Regions from separate parts of the Luteimonas sp. TWI662 genome, predicted to be linked through region 1. Evidence: predicted binding sites of a transcription regulator. Region 1 holds the regulator's gene; each other region holds the start of a gene.

Evidence for each region. The regulator HrcA, encoded in region 1, represses chaperone genes, less so after heat shock. The targets are predictions, from matches to a motif close to TTNGCACTCNNNNNNNNNGAGTGCNAA.
Region 2: groES (co-chaperone GroES) is a predicted target of HrcA. The motif match lies at 3,095-3,121, and genes of this name have one in related genera.
Region 3: rpoH (RNA polymerase sigma factor RpoH) is a predicted target of HrcA. The motif match lies at 2,116-2,142, and genes of this name have one in related genera.

Annotation. Positions count from the first base shown of each region.
Region 1 is NZ_JBDJMI010000025.1:8,026-13,212, reverse strand. It holds gene dnaK (molecular chaperone DnaK) at 1-1,593, opposite strand, end outside; gene grpE (nucleotide exchange factor GrpE) at 1,716-2,246, opposite strand; gene hrcA (heat-inducible transcriptional repressor HrcA) at 2,353-3,438, opposite strand; gene recN (DNA repair protein RecN) at 3,556-5,187, shown strand, end outside.
Region 2 is NZ_JBDJMI010000037.1:9,905-15,091, reverse strand. It holds gene ABE488_RS17045 (protein-disulfide reductase DsbD) at 1-1,785, opposite strand, end outside; gene cutA (divalent-cation tolerance protein CutA) at 1,936-2,274, opposite strand; gene ABE488_RS17035 (acyloxyacyl hydrolase) at 2,456-2,941, shown strand; gene groES (co-chaperone GroES) at 3,169-3,459, shown strand; gene groL (chaperonin GroEL) at 3,592-5,187, shown strand, end outside.
Region 3 is NZ_JBDJMI010000013.1:402-5,588, reverse strand. It holds gene ABE488_RS10420 (TonB-dependent receptor) at 1-954, opposite strand, end outside; gene rpoH (RNA polymerase sigma factor RpoH) at 1,227-2,105, opposite strand; gene glnE (bifunctional [glutamate--ammonia ligase]-adenylyl-L-tyrosine phosphorylase/[glutamate--ammonia-ligase] adenylyltransferase) at 2,294-5,068, opposite strand.

The DNA of each region.
Region 1 (5,187 bases):
CTGGAACTTGCGGTCGTCCTCGCGGTGCGCCTCGGCATCGGCGACCATCCGCTGGATCTCGTCATCCGACAGGCCCGAACCGGCTTTGATCTCGACCTTCTGCTCCTTGCCGGTCTTCTTGTCCTTGGCCGACACGTGCAGGATGCCGTTGGCATCGATGTCGAACGACACCTCCACCTGCGGCATGCCGCGCGGCGCCGGGTCGATGCCGGTCAGGTCGAAGCGCGCCAGCGACTTGTTGAAGCGGGCCTGCTCGCGCTCGCCCTGCAGCACGTGCACGGTCACGGCCGACTGGTTGTCGTCGGCGGTGGAGAAGGTCTGCGAAGCCTTGGTCGGGATCGTGGTGTTCTTTTCGATGATCTTGGTGAACACGCCGCCCAGGGTCTCGATGCCCAGGCTCAGCGGGGTCACGTCGAGCAGCAGCACGTCCTTGACGTCGCCGGCCAGCACGCCACCCTGCACCGCCGCACCGATCGCGACCGCCTCGTCGGGGTTCACGTCCTTGCGCGGCTCCTTGCCGAAGAAGTCGGCAACGGCCTGCTGCACCTTGGGCATGCGGGTCTGGCCGCCGACGAGGATGACCTCGTTGACGTCGGACGCGCGCAGGCCGGCATCGTTGAGCGCGATGCGGCAGGGCTCGATCGAACGCTTGATCAGGTCCTCGACCAGCGCTTCGAGCTTGGCGCGGGTCAGCTTGATGTTCAGGTGCTTCGGACCCGAGGCGTCGGCGGTGACGTAGGGCAGGTTGACCTCGGTCTGCTGCGACGACGACAGCTCGATCTTGGCGCGCTCGGCCGCATCCTTCAGGCGCTGCAGCGCCAGCGGATCCTTGCGCAGATCGATCCCCTGATCCTTCTGGAACTCCTCGACCAGATAATCGATGACGCGGGCATCGAAGTCCTCGCCGCCGAGGAACGTGTCGCCGTTGGTGGCCAGCACCTCGAACTGCTTCTCGCCGTCGACTTCCGCGATCTCGATGATCGACACGTCGAACGTGCCGCCGCCCAGGTCGTAGACCGCGACCTTGCGGTCGCCGCCGCTCTTGTCCAGGCCATAGGCCAGCGCGGCCGCGGTCGGCTCGTTGATGATGCGCTTGACGTCGAGGCCGGCGATACGGCCGGCGTCCTTGGTCGCCTGGCGCTGGCTGTCGTTGAAGTACGCCGGCACCGTGATCACCGCCTCGGTGACCTTCTCGCCCAGGTAGTCCTCGGCGGTCTTCTTCATCTTCTCGAGGATGCGCGCCGAGACTTCCTGCGCCGACAGCTTCCTGTCGTCGCTGGTCGCGACCCAGGCATCGCCGTTGTCGTGCTCGAGGATCTTGTAGGGGACCAGGCCGATGTCCTTCTGGACCTCGGCGTCCTTGAACTTGCGGCCGATCAGGCGCTTGACCGCGAAGAACGTGTTGTGGGGGTTGGTGACGGCCTGGCGCTTGGCGGAGGCGCCGACCAGCACCTCGCCGTCCTTGGTATAGGCGACGATCGACGGCGTGGTGCGGTCGCCTTCGCTGTTTTCGATGACCTTGGCCTTGCCGCCGTCCATGATCGCCACGCACGAGTTGGTCGTGCCGAGATCGATGCCGATGATCTTTGCCATTGCAATGCTTCCTCTAGGAAATGTCGTTGTGCGGGGACGGCGGCGTGGCCGTCGATGCGGGGTATCTGGGGGCGCGCAACACAGCGTTCAAGCGGTGTGACGCGCGATGGCGCGGCGCGCGCTCAGTCGGCCTTGGCGACCACCACCATCGCCGGGCGCAGCAGGCGCTCGTTGAGCAGGTAGCCCTTCTGGAAGACCTGGGCGACCGCGCCCGGCGGCACGCCCGGCACCTCGACGATGCTCATCGCCTGGTGCTGCTCGGGGTCGAAGGCGTCGCCGGCCGCCGGGGCGACCACGCGCAGGCCATTGCTCTCGGTCGCCTTGACCAGTTCGCGCAGGGTGAGTTCGACGCCGGCGCGCAGCGGATCATTCTCCGGCGCACTCGCCAAGCCGGCCTCGAGCGCATCGAACACCGGCACCAGCGACGAGAGCAAGCGCTCATTGGCGAACCGGCGTGCGGTCTCGATCTCGCGCGCCAGGCGCTTGCGCTGGTTTTCCAGGTCGGCGCGCTCGAGCAGGCTCTGTGCGCGCACCTGCTCGAGTTCGGCCTTCAGCAGCTCGACCTGTTCGGTCAGCTGGGCCTCGACCGGCGTGGCCTGGTCGTCGGACTCGTGGATTTCGGGGTGCTGCGTCTCGTGCTGTTCCTGGGTCATGTCCGGTTCCGGGGCGGGCGTCTGGCCGCCGACCCGCCCAGCTATGGGGCTGGCCGCCGCGGTTTCAAGCCACGGCCGGGGAATTTGGCGCGTCGCGCCTGGCGGCTCAGGCCGCGTCGGGCGTACGGCCCGCGGCGCCCTCGCCCGCCGACGGGTGAGCACCGAGCGCGGCGCCCAGCAAGTCCGCGGTCGCCTGCACCACCGGAATCACCCGGTCGTAGGCCATGCGGGTCGGGCCGATCACCCCCAATACGCCGAGTGTCCGTCCGCCCGCCGCGTACGGCGCGGTGACCAGCGACACGCCCTCCAGCGGCGCCAGGCCGGTTTCCTCGCCAATGAAGATGCGCACGCCCGGCGCGTGCAGGGTGCGCTCGAGCAACTGCAGGATCTCGCGCTTGCGGGAAAACGCCTCGAACAATTCGCGTAGCCGGTCCAGGTCCGAGAGGTCCTGCACCCCGATCAGCCGGTTCTGCCCGGCCAGCACCATATCCTCGTCGGCCGGCACCAAGGCCTGCTCGGCCAGCTCCATCGTCTGCGCGAGCAACGCTTCCATCTCGTCGCGGGCATGGCGCAGCTCTTCGACCAGCGTCGCCCGCACCGCGGCCATCGGCCGGCCGGCGCAATGCTGGTTGAGGTAGTTGGCCACGCGCTCGAGCTCAGCGGCGTCGAAGCTGCGCCGGGTCTGGAAGATCCGGTTCTGCACTTCGTGGTCGGCGAAGACGATGATCGCCATGACCCGCTGACCGTCGAGCGGCACGAAATCGATGTGCCGGAACGCCAGTTGCTCGCGCCGCGGCACCGAGACCACCCCGACGAAGCGCGTCATCGCCGAGACCAGTTCCGAGGCGCTGCCCAGCAGCGACTGGTGCCCGCCGGCCCCGGTCAGCTCCCCGCGCAAGCGCAGCAGCTCCTGCTCGCGCAGCGGCTTGACCTGGAGCAGCGAATCGACGAACACCCGGTAGCCCTGCGCGGTGGGCACGCGCCCGGCCGAGGTGTGCGGGGAGCTGAGCAGCCCGGCCTCCTCCAGGTCGGCCAGGATGTTGCGGATCGTCGCCGGGCTCACGTCCAGCCCGGCATGCCGGGCGAGCGTCTGCGAACCGACCGGCTCGCCGTCGCGGATATGCCGCCCGATCAGCGTGCGCAGCAGCTGGCGGGCGCGCGGATCCAGCGGATGGCGGACATCGGACGACATGCGGGCGGTATACGGCGCCGCCGCCACCGATGCAAGCGCGGTCTTAGCCGATGAGACGCGCAGGGGCTATCAAGCCGCCGCTACACGACCGCAGGCTGCCAAGGCACAATTCCACCGATGCTCACCCACCTTGCCATCCGCAACTTCGCCGTCGCCACCGCCACCGACCTTGAGTTCGGACCGGGGTTGACCGTCATCTCCGGCGAGACCGGTGCCGGCAAGTCGCTGCTGGTCGATGCGCTGGGCTTCCTGTCCGGCCAGCGCGCCGACAGCGGCATCGTCCGCCACGGCGCCGAGCGCGCCGAGCTGCACGCCGAGTTCGCGCTGGACGATGCCGCCCCGGCGCTGCGCTGGCTGCGCGACAACGAGTTCGACGAAGGCGCCACCTGCCAGTTGCGCCGCACGCTGCGCGCCGACGGCGGCTCGCGGGCCTGGATCAACGGCCGCCCGGCGACGATCGCCCAGCTCTCCGAGCTCGCCGGACGTCTGGTCGAGATCCACGGCCAACATGAACACCAGGCGCTGCTGGCGCGCGGCAGCCAGTTGGCGCTGCTCGATGCCCAGGCCGGCAATGGCACCCTGCTGGCCGCGGTCCGCGGCGCCGCCCAAGACTGGCGCGCGTTGCAGGGCGAGCGCGAGGCGCTGATCGGTATCGGCGATGTCGGCGAGCGCCGCGACTGGCTGCGCCATCAGCTCGACGAACTGGAAGGCGAGCGGCTCGAGCCCGAGGCGATCGCCGACCTGCACGCTGCCCACCGCCGCCATGCGAACGCGGCGGGCCTGATCCAGACCTGCGACGCGGCGCTGGCGCGGATGAGCGGCGAGGATGCGGTCGGCCTGCCGCAGGCCCTGCACGCGCTGCGCCACGACCTGGGCCGCATGCGCGCCCATGAGCCCCGTCTGGGCGAGGTCGATGCGATGCTCGACGCCGCCTCGATCCAGCTCGACGAGGCCACCCGCCTGCTCGGGCAGGTCCGCGACGACCTCGATATCGACCCGGCCGAGCTCGAGTTGCTCGAGCAACGTCTGGGCCGGCTGCACGACCTGGCGCGCAAGCACCGGGTCACACCCGAGGAGCTGGGCGAGGTCCGGCAGCGGCTGGCCAGCGAACTCGAGCAGCTCGACGGCGCCGGCGAACGTCTGGCGCGCCTGGACGACGAGATCGACGCCGCACTCGCGCGCTGGCGCACCGCCGCCGACCGCCTGGGCGCAGCCCGCCGCAAGGCCGGCAAGGCGCTATCGAAGGCGACGACCGCCCTGATCCACGAGCTCGGCATGGGCGGCGGGACGTTCGACATTGCATTCGAGCCGGTCGAGCACGACCGGCCCGACCCCCAGGGCGCCGAGCGCATCGAATTCATGGTCTCGGCCAACGCGGGCCAGCCACCACGGCCGCTGCGCCGGGTGGCCTCGGGCGGCGAGCTGTCGCGGATCTCGCTGGCGATCGAGGTCGCGGCGCTGGGCCACGACGCGGTGCCGACGATGGTCTTCGACGAGGTCGACTCGGGCATCGGCGGCGCAGTCGCCGACATCGTCGGCCACAAGCTGCGCGCCCTGGGCGCGAGCCGCCAGGTGCTGTGCGTGACCCACCTGCCCCAGGTCGCCTCCAAGGGGCATGCGCACTATCGGGTCCACAAGGTCACCAGCGGCGGCGCGACCGAAAGCCGCGTCAGCCTGCTCGAGGCCGACGCCCGGACCGAGGAACTGGCGCGCATGCTCGGCGGCGTCGAGGTCAGCAGCGAAGCCCGC
Region 2 (5,187 bases), on a different contig from region 1:
GAACAGCACCAGACCGGCGAGCAGCAGCGTCATCGCGTTCACGCCCGACTGCCGTCCGAACACCCACAGCAGCCACAGCACGGTCAGATACATCGGGAACGCCAGCGCCTGCTTGAACGTTTCCATCCACGCGCCTGGCTTGGGCAGGCGATCGGCGAGCGCCGGCACCAGCCCGATTAACAGGAACGGCAGCGCCAGGCCCAGGCCCAGCATCAGGAACACCGCCAGCGCGAGTGTCGCGGGCGCGGCGAACGCGTAGGCCAGTGCCCCGCCCATGAACGGGGCGATGCACGGACTGGCGACCACGCAGGCCAGGACGCCGGTAAAGAAGTCGCCGCTGGGCCCGGTGCGCGCGGCCAGCGCCTGGCCGAGATTGCCGACCCGGCCCCCGAGTGTGAACACCCCCGACAGGCTCAACCCGACCGCGAACATCAGATACACCAGCGCAGCCACGAACCAGGGTTGCTGCAACTGGAAGCCCCAGCCCAGCGCCTGACCTGCCGCGCGCAACGCCAGCACCAGCAGGCCGACCGCCGCGAATGCGACCAGGACGCCGGCCGTGTACCACAGCGCATGTGCCCGGGCCCGCGCGCGACTGCCGCCGCTCTGCGCCAGGCCCAGCACCTTCAACGACAGGATCGGCAGCACGCAGGGCATCAGGTTGAGCACCAGGCCGCCGAGCAGCGCCAGCGCGAGCGCCGCCAGCAGGCCGGTGCGGGGCGCGGCGGGGGGGCGGGTGCGTGCGGCGTTGTCGGCGACCGCATCGCTGCCGGTCGCGGCGTCAGGGGCATCTTCGGACGAGGACGGTGCGGCCGGGGCGATGGCGGCAGGCACCTGGCTCGTCTCGGCGGCGTCCGTCGAGCCGGCATCGGCGACCGGGGGGGCTGCAGCCGGCGTGGCCGCAGCGGCCGTCGTCGTGCCCGCAGGCAGCGCCACCGGGACGCGACGGGTCATCGGCGGGTAGCAGATGCCATCGGTCTGGCAGCCCTGGAAGGTCGCCACCACCTCGACGTCGGCGGCATCGGGTCGACGGCGCAGCACCGGCAGCGGCACGTCGACCTGGTCGAAGTACACGGTCACCGCGCCGAAATGATCGTCGTGATGCGCCTTGCCGGTGGGCCAGCGTGGCTGGCCGGCGCGCAGACCCGACGCCCCCTCGATCGTGAAGCGATTGCGGTCCTGATAGAGGTAGTAGCCCGGCGCCGGGGTGAAGCGCATCAGAATGGTGTCGCCATCCTGCGCAATCGCCTCGAAGGCGAACGCGCGTTCGGCGGGCAGCGCATCGCCCGTCCCCGACAGCGCCCGCCCCAGCGCCGCAAAACCGGGGTCAGTGTCGCTTTTTGCAGCAGGCGCCGTCGCATCAGTTCGCGAGAAAACCGACGCTGACCCGGGTGTTGGTTGGGGGAGGGCGACTTGGAGGGTACGGGTCTGCGGGGGGTAGCAGATGCCGGCGTCGGCGCAGCCCTGGTACTTGACCTGCAGTGCGACGCGGCGTGTGCCGGCGGCCGGGTGTCCGTCCAGGGTCGCGATCAGCCGATCGCGGTAGGTTTCGACTTCGCCGAAGAATTCGTCGATGTGGCGGTGGCCATCGGGCAGCGCCAGCGTGCCGGCACCGAAGCTGCCGTCGGGCACCTGGGCCGCGGTGCGGTGTCGATACAGGTAGTAGCCGTCGGCGATCTTCCAGCGGATCTCGATCCGGTCGTGGGCGACCGCCGTGGCCGAGAGCGCCAGCGCGTCATCGACCGGCAGCACATCGTCGAAGTCGACGGCAGCGGCGGGCGACATCGTGCCCAGTAGCGCAGCCGCGAGCAGGCCATGCCAGGTGCGGGACGCCTGGCGGCGGAGGGGCGCAGCCTGGGATAGGAACGAGGCGGGGAAGAACGTACGCATCGCGGCAGTATCGCAGGCCGCCCCGCGCGATGCCCAACGCCAGGTTCAGTCCGCGTCGCCGGCCTCGATCGGTGCGGTCTCGGCCTCGACCCAGTGCAGGTAATCGGCCAGTCCGCCGGCGACCGGCAGCGCGACGAGCTCGGGGACGTCATAAGGATGCAGCGCCCGCAGCCGTTCGGTCAGCGCCTCGAGTCGGTCTGCGGTGGTCTTGATCACCAGCAGGACCTCGGCATCGGTCTGGACTCGGCCCTGCCAGCGGTAGATCGAGGTCACGCCCGGGACCAAACTGACGCAGGCGGCGAGCCGGGCATCGACGAGCGCGCGTGCGATGCGCTGGGCCGTGGCCTCGTCCGGGCAGCTGTTGAGGCAAGTCAGCACAGGCATCCGGCCAAGGTATCGGTTCGGTGTCCATCGTGCACGCGGTATGCACGACGCCGGCGCGACGCTGCGTTGGCCAGTCAGGGATGGTCTATCCCGCTGGTGGGCAGTCCACGCGGATCACGATTAGTGAACTCGCCGGTATACTTAATTTTCCTCCCCCCCTACGCTGTCTCGGCGGTCCACCATGCGCCTTCGCTCGTCTTTCGTTCTCGCTGCCGGTCTCGCGCTGGCCGCGCCGCTTGCCGCTCAGGCGGCTTCCCCCATCGATGTCGGCGTCGGCGCCTCGGCCACGCGCGAGAATGAGACTACCGCGGTCGTCACTCTGGCGTGGTTGCCCGAGTGGCGGCGCACCGCCCATGGTGTGCTGCGCTGGGAGTTGGGCGGCGTCTACATCCAAGCGCGCGGCGATACCCGTTTCGATCTCGACGAGGACACCGGCGTGATCCATGGTGGCGCACGCTACGAGCGCGACAATGGGTTCACCGCCGGCTTCGGCGTTGGTGTGCAGATCGGCGAGACCGATGCGCTGTCGGGCAATCCGCAGTTCGTGAGCACCATCGGCTGGCGTTGGCAGCGATTCTCGCTGCTGGCCCGCCACATCTCCAACGCCAGCATCAAGCAGCCCAACGACGGCGAGACGATGCTCGTTGCCGCCTGGCGCTTCCGCTGAACCACTGCTGGAACGCACACCGGCCCTGGCGCTGCGCCGGGGTCTCGCGTTTCAACGGCCTCAAGATTTTTCTGCGCGGCCCCTTGTAAAGCCGCAGCGCGCACCCATCTCCCGTCGCGTCCCTGGCTTGCCAGGGTGCGTGCGCCGCGCGTTCTGGCAGTCCCCATGGGCGAGTGCTAGAATTCGGGCCCGTTTTCTTCACAATCAATCACTTAGAGAGGGTTGGAATGAGCAATCTCAAGCCGCTGTACGACCGCGTCGTGGTCAAGCCCGTCGAGGCCGAAGAGAAGACTGCCGGCGGCATCCTGATCCCGGACAACGCCAAGGAAAAGCCCACCAAGGGCGAAGTCGTCGCCGTCGGCGAAGGCAAGGCCCTGGACAACGGCAGCGTGCGCGCGCCGAAGGTCAAGGTCGGCGACATCGTGATCTACGGTCAGTACTCGGGCAGCGCCTACAAGGCCGAGGGCATCGAATACAAGATCGTGAAGGAAGACGACATCCTCGCGATCGTTGGCTGATCGAAAGCGGGGGCGTCAGGCCTCGCGAGTGGGGAATCGAGGCGGTCAACGCCCATTTTCGCGCCTCGCGAATCGTCCGCGTCCTGCGCTTTTCCAAATCCCTAATCCCCTATTTCAATTCCGGAGTTTTCAATGGCTGCTAAGGAAATCCGCTTCGGCGAAGACGCACGCTCCAAGATGGTGCGCGGCGTCAACGTGCTCGCCAATGCCGTCAAGGCGACCCTCGGCCCGAAGGGCCGCAACGTCGTGCTCGAAAAGAGCTTCGGCGCGCCGACGATCACCAAGGACGGCGTGTCCGTCGCCAAGGAGATCGAACTGGCCGACAAGTTCGAGAACATGGGCGCGCAGATGGTCAAGGAGGTCGCCTCCAAGACGTCCGACAACGCCGGTGACGGCACCACGACCGCGACCGTGCTCGCCCAGGCGTTCATCCGCGAGGGCTCCAAGGCCGTCGCCGCCGGCATGAACCCGATGGACCTCAAGCGCGGCATCGACAAGGCGGTGCAGGCCGCCGTCGCCGAGCTCAAGAACCTGTCCAAGCCGACGGCCGACGACAAGGCGATCGCCCAGGTCGGTACGATCTCGGCCAACTCCGACGAGTCGATCGGCACGATCATCGCCGACGCGATGAAGAAGGTCGGCAAGGAAGGCGTGATCACGGTCGAGGAAGGCTCGGGCCTGGAGAACGAGCTCGACGTCGTCGAGGGCATGCAGTTCGACCGCGGCTACCTGTCGCCGTACTTCGTCAACAATCAGCAGTCGCAGACCGCCGATCTCGACGATCCGTTCATCCTGCTGCACGACAAGAAGATCTCCAACGTCCGTGACCTGCTGCCCGTCCTCGAGGGCGTGGCCAAGGCCGGCAAGCCGCTGCTGATCGTCGCCGAGGAAGTCGAGGGCGAGGCTCTGGCCACGCTCGTCGTCAACACCATCCGCGGCATCGTCAAGGTCGTGGCCGTCAAGGCGCCGGGCTTCGGCGACCGTCGCAAGGCGATGCTCGAAGACATGGCCGTGCTGACCGGCGGCACCGTGATCTCCGAGGAAGTGGGTCTGTCGCTCGAGAAGGCGACGATCAACGACCTGGGCCGCGCCAAGAAGGTGCAGGTCTCCAAGGAGAACACCACGATCATCGACGGCGCCGGCGACACCGGTTCGATCGAGTCGCGCATCAAGCAGATCAAGGCGCAGATCGAGGAGACCTCCTCGGACTACGACCGCGAGAAGCTGCAGGAGCGCGTGGCCAAGCTGGCCGGTGGCGTGGCGGTGATCAAGGTCGGCGCCTCGACCGAGATCGAAATGAAGGAGAAGAAGGCCCGCGTCGAAGACGCCCTGCACGCCACGCGCGCAGCGGTCGAGGAAGGCGTGGTCCCCGGCGGTGGCGTCGCGCTGATCCGCGCGCTGGCTGCGATCTCCGATCTCAAGGGTGCCAACGAAGACCAGAACCACGGCATCGCGATCGCGCTGCGTGCGATGGAAGCCCCGCTGCGCGAGATCGTGACCAACGCCGGCGAAGAGCCGTCGGTCATCGTCAACAACGTCAAGGGCGGGACCGGCAACTACGGTTACAACGCCGCCAATGGCGAGTACGGCGACATGGTCGAGTTCGGCATCCTGGACCCGACCAAGGTCACCCGCACCGCGCTGCAGAACGCCGCGTCGATCGCCGGTCTGATGATCACGACCGAAGCCATGGTCGCCGAGCTGCCGAAGAAGGACGAGCCGGCGATG
Region 3 (5,187 bases), on a different contig from region 1:
CGAGGACGAATAGCCGCTACCGCGCACGCCATAGGAGGCCGCATCCCAGTTGCTGAATGACCCTAGCGCAAAGAAGAACAGCCGGTCTTCAACCAGCGCGCCACTGGTCCAGAAGCTCAGATTGTCGGAGGAGGACTCATTGCGATCATAAGAGCGCCAGATCGTGCCGTCCTTGAGAGTGACCGGGTCAGGCTGCTCCCGCAACGAGTTGGGGGCGAACGTGTAACTCACCCCTCCCTTGAGTTCGTTGCTGCCGCGCTTGACCACCACGCTCGTCACGCCGCCAGTGGAGAAGCCGTATCGGGCACCGTAACCACCGGTCTGCACATCCAACTGCTCGATGGCCTGGTAAGGCACCTCTGTGAACGAAAGGTTGTCGTACAGGTTAGTGACGTTGAATCCGTTGATGTAGTAGCTGTTCTCGGCTGCTGAAGCACCACCAAAAGATGCATTACCGAAGTACTCGCTGCTCGACGCGGTGCCAGGGGTCAGCAAGGACACGGCGGTGACGTTGCGCGCGACGGGCAAGGTATTGAGCTGTTCGGCGGTAAATGTGGTTCGGGTTTCGATGCTGGTCAGGTCGATGTTGTTGACGCCCCCCAGTCCACGCACGCGGACCGTGTCCAGGCTGGTCGCGTCCGCGGCCAGGGAGGTCGTGACCGCTTGACCAGCAATGACCGTGACCCGAGTGGTCCTGCCAGACACCGTCAGCTCATACTGCCCGGGAGGCAGCGCCGAAATGCGGAACCGGCCGTCATTGCCGACCACCGCCTCTCGGGTCGCGCCCGAAGCAAGACTCCGAACCTGGACGCGGCTCCCCGGATCGCCACCATTGCTGCCCAGGATGTCTCCCGAAGTACTTTGCGCCGTCGCCACCCCGATACAGGTCAGCAGCGCGATGCTCAATGCGGCACGTCGAAACACCGGTTTGGCGCGATTGTGGCACTTGTTCATTGCTTCTCCTCAGGTTGATGCGCCGGCATGGCCTGCGCGCATTCATGAACAAAAACAAAACCAAGGCAGAAGCTAGTCTAATAATTAACAGAAATGCAACAAAAAGACCTGCTGATCTATTGACTTTCCGACGAACGGTCGGGTTAAAAAGCACTGCGCATTCAGAAGGGTGGGGGCGGGTTTGTGGCCCTGCGTTGCAGAGCATGCGAACGCGCATACAGAAACGGCCCGCTTGCGCGGGCCGTCCGGGGTCCAGCATTGGCGAACAGGACTCAGGCCGCGAACAACGCCTTCATCTTCTTCAGCGCATTGGCCTCGACCTGGCGGATCCGCTCGGCGGACACGCCGTACTCGTCGGCCAGCTCCTGCAGCGTCACCTTGTGCTCGTCGTCGAGCCAGCGGCGACGGATGATGTCGCGCGAGCGGGCGTCGAGCTTGGCCATGCCTTCGCGCAGCAGTTCGAGCTGGTCGGCCTCGCTGTCGCTGCGCTCGTACGCCTGTGCCGGATCTTCGTCCTGTGCGACGAGGTAGGCGACCGGCGCCGGCGGCGCATTGTCGTCGTCCTCGCCCGCGGGCGCATCGAACCCGATGTCGCGGCCCGACAGACGCGACTCCATCTCCAGCACTTCGCGCTCCGAGACGTTGAGGTCGGCGGCGACGGTGCGCACTTCCTCGGCGTTGAGCCAGCCCAGGCGGGTCTTGCTCTTGCGCAGATTGAAGAACAGCTTGCGCTGCGCCTTGGTCGTGGCGACCTTCACGATCCGCCAGTTCTTGAGGATGAACTCGTGCATCTCGGCACGGATCCAATGCACGGCGAAGCTCACCAGGCGCACACCGACGTCCGGATCGAAGCGCTTGACGGCCTTCATCAGGCCGATATTGCCCTCCTGGATCAGATCGCCCAGCGGCAACCCGTAGCCGTTGTAACCGCGGGCCACATGGACGACGAAGCGCAGATGCGAATGGACCAGCTCGCGCGCGGCATCGAGATCGTCGTGATCGCGATACCTCTGCGCCAGCGCCTGCTCCTCTTCGACCGTCAGCACCGGAATCTGGTGCACGGCGCCGATATAGGCATCGAGCGAACCGAGCGGGCTGGGGATCGGCAGGCTGTTGGCAACCAGGGCGTGGGTCATGGTCTGCGTGCTCATGAAAGGGATGGTAGCAGTCTCCAGATATGACTGCTAAGGCCGCTGGAAGTTCCCGAGCGTTCCGTTTACGGAACGTCCAGCACTTCCTGGACAGGGATCATTCACAGAAGCGAGACAGCCCGCGGCACTGCTGCCAGCCGTCTCAGGAACTCGATCCTGCACCTAGGCGGGCGAATCCACGATGAAGATCAGGCCCAGCCGGCGATGCCTGCAATTGTCTCCCGCGCCGACGCCAGCGCCGGCGAGAGCGGTGCGATGCGCGGCCGGCGGTCGAGCATGCAGGTCAAGGCCGCCTCCAACAGGCAGGCATGGCCCTGGCGGAGCGCCTGACACTGGGCGGCCGGCAACAGACCCGCCGTGGCCGCGGCCTCGAGCAACGCCGGCGTGGCCCTGGGCGCGAGCAGTCCGGGGTGCGTCGCCGCCGCCTGCAGCACCAGCGACTGGGCCAGGAACTCCAGATCCACCAGCCCACCCTCGCCCTGCTTGAGGTCGAATCGGTCGGCCGTCGAACGGTCGAGTTCGCCGCGCATGCGTCGGCGCATCGCGGCGATCTCCTCGCGCAGCGCCGCCGGGTCACGAGGCCGGGCCAGTGTGTCGCTGCGGACGGATTCGAACGCCTCGCGCATCGGCGCATCGCCCGCGACCACGCGCGCGCGCACCAGCGCCTGGTGTTCCCAGGTCCATGCGCGCTCGCGCTGGTACTCCGCGTAGCTGGCCAGCGACGACACCAGCAGCCCCTTGCCGCCGTCCGGGCGCAGACGCACGTCGACGTCGTAGAGCCGGCCGCCGCCGGTGACCGTCCCCAGCAGGGCGACGATCTTCTGCGCAAGACGCGCCGCCCAACGCTGGGCATCGAGCGGCCGCGCGCCGTCGGACTGGGCATCGGCGGGCGCGTCGTAGAGGAAGACCAGGTCGAGGTCCGACCCGAAGCCCAGTTCCTCGCCGCCCAGGCTACCGTAGCCGACCACCACGAAACGGGCATCGGGCAACCGGCCATGGGCGCGCTCGAGTTCGCGCATCGCCAGTGCGAGCACCACCTCGACCACCGCGTCGGCCAGCCAGGCCAGTTGCCGGGTCGCCGTCGGCGGATCGAGCCGGCGGTCAAGCGTGGCCAGTGCGATCCGGAAGCTCAATTGCTGGCGGATCTCGTTGAGCGCGAGCAGCGCCGCTTCCAGATCGCGCTGCTGCAGCGCACGGCTGCACTCGGTCGCCAAACCATCGCGCTCGGGCAATGGCCCTTCGACCCGGGCGTCGAGCAGTTCGTCGAGTAGCAGGGGATGCGCGGCGAGGCGCTCGGCGAGGAAGGCGCTACGGGTCACCGCCTCCACCAGCCGCGCCAGCGCAGCCGGTTGCTCGTCGAGCAAGGCCAGGTAGCTCGCACGCCGCAGGATGTTGTGCAGCAGCGCCAGCAGGCGGCGCACCGCCTGCAGCGGCCGATCCGCCGGCGCAGAGGCTTGCAGCAGCACCGGCATCAGCCGGTCGAGCCGCGCGCGGGCATTGTCCGACAGATCGCGCACGCTCGGCGAGCGCGCGAAGTCGCGCAGTGCCTCGGCGACCTCGCGCGCATCGGCAAATCCGGCCTCGGCCAGTGTCTGCGCATCGCCGCCGTCGGGCAGCGCGCGCCACCAGGTCGCCAGATCGCTGTCGGTGTCGACGCTGCGCTGCTGGCTGCGGACCGCCAGCAGCGCATCGAACTCGTGCGCAACGTGGCCGCGCTCGCGCCGCAGCTCGGTCTCAAGCGCCGCCCAATGGGCGTACCCCAGACCGGACGCGATCCGCAGCCGGTCGAGCGGATCGGCCGGCAGCAGATGGGTTTGCGCATCGCGCAGCATCTGCAGCCGGTTCTCGACGCGGCGCAGGAACAGGTAGGCCGCCTGCAGCCGCGCCAGCGCCTCGTCGGCCAGTTGCCCTGCCGCATGCAGCGCGCGCAGTGCCGGCAGCAGCCGTCGCTCGCGCAGCGCCGGTTCGCGCCCGCCCCGGATCAGCTGCAGCGCCTGGGCCAGGAACTCGACTTCGCGGATGCCGCCATCGCCGCGCTTGATGTCGTCGGCCAGCTCCCGGCGCGCGACTTCGGCCGCGATCATGTCCTTCATCTGCCGCAGGCCGTCGAGCGCGCCGAAGTCGAGATAACGGCGGTAGACGAACGGGCGCAGCAGGTCGAGGAAACGCGCGCCTGCGGCGAGGTCGCCGGCCACGGGCCGTGCTTTTTGCCAGGCATAGCGCTCCCAATCGCGTCCCTCGCGCTGGAAGTACTGCTCCATCGCCGCAAAGCTCAACGCGATCCGGCCGGCGTTGCCGAACGGCCGCAGGCGCAGGTCGACGCGATGGCAGAAGCCGTCGCCGGTGATCTCGTCGAGCAGCCGCGCCAGTTGCTGGCCCAGCCGGGTGAAGTAGTCCTCGGCCGCCAACGGCCGCGCGCCGTCGCTCTCGCCGGCCGCTTCGAAGCCGTAGACCAGATCGATATCGGAACTGAAGTTCAGTTCGCCACCGCCGAGCTTGCCGAGCCCGAACACGACCAACCGCACCGCGCGGCCCTCGCCGTCGCGCACGACGCCGTGGCGATCGGCGAAAGCCTGTTCGAGGGCGTCAAGTGCGACCTGCAGGCAGGTCTCGGCCAACTGGGTGCTGCCGGCGAGCGTCGTTTCGACATCGTCCAGCCCATGCACGTCGCGCCAGATCAGCCGGGTCGAACAGGCCAGGCGATAGCGCCGCAGCAGCATCGGCCAGTCGCTGCGATTGCCGGCGTCCAACTGCGGCGGTGCGGGCGGCGTATCGCCGTCGTCGGCCAGCAGCTCTGCGAGCAGGTCGGGCTGGCGCTGCAGCACGTCGATCGCGACGTCGCTGGCGACCGCGACCGGATGCAGCCGCGCCATCGCCGCGGGGGCGGCGTGCACATCGTCGGGCAGGCGGGCCAACAGGCGGGCGACATGCGCATCAAGCGCTGTACGTGGATCGTCGGTCATCCCGCCATCATGACAGCGGCCGTCGGTGCGAAACAGGACGCCGGAATGGGCGTTCCACTTCGGATGGGCAGCAGCCTACCAGCCGGACGCCGCTCTCCCCCGCAACAAACCGGGGGCAG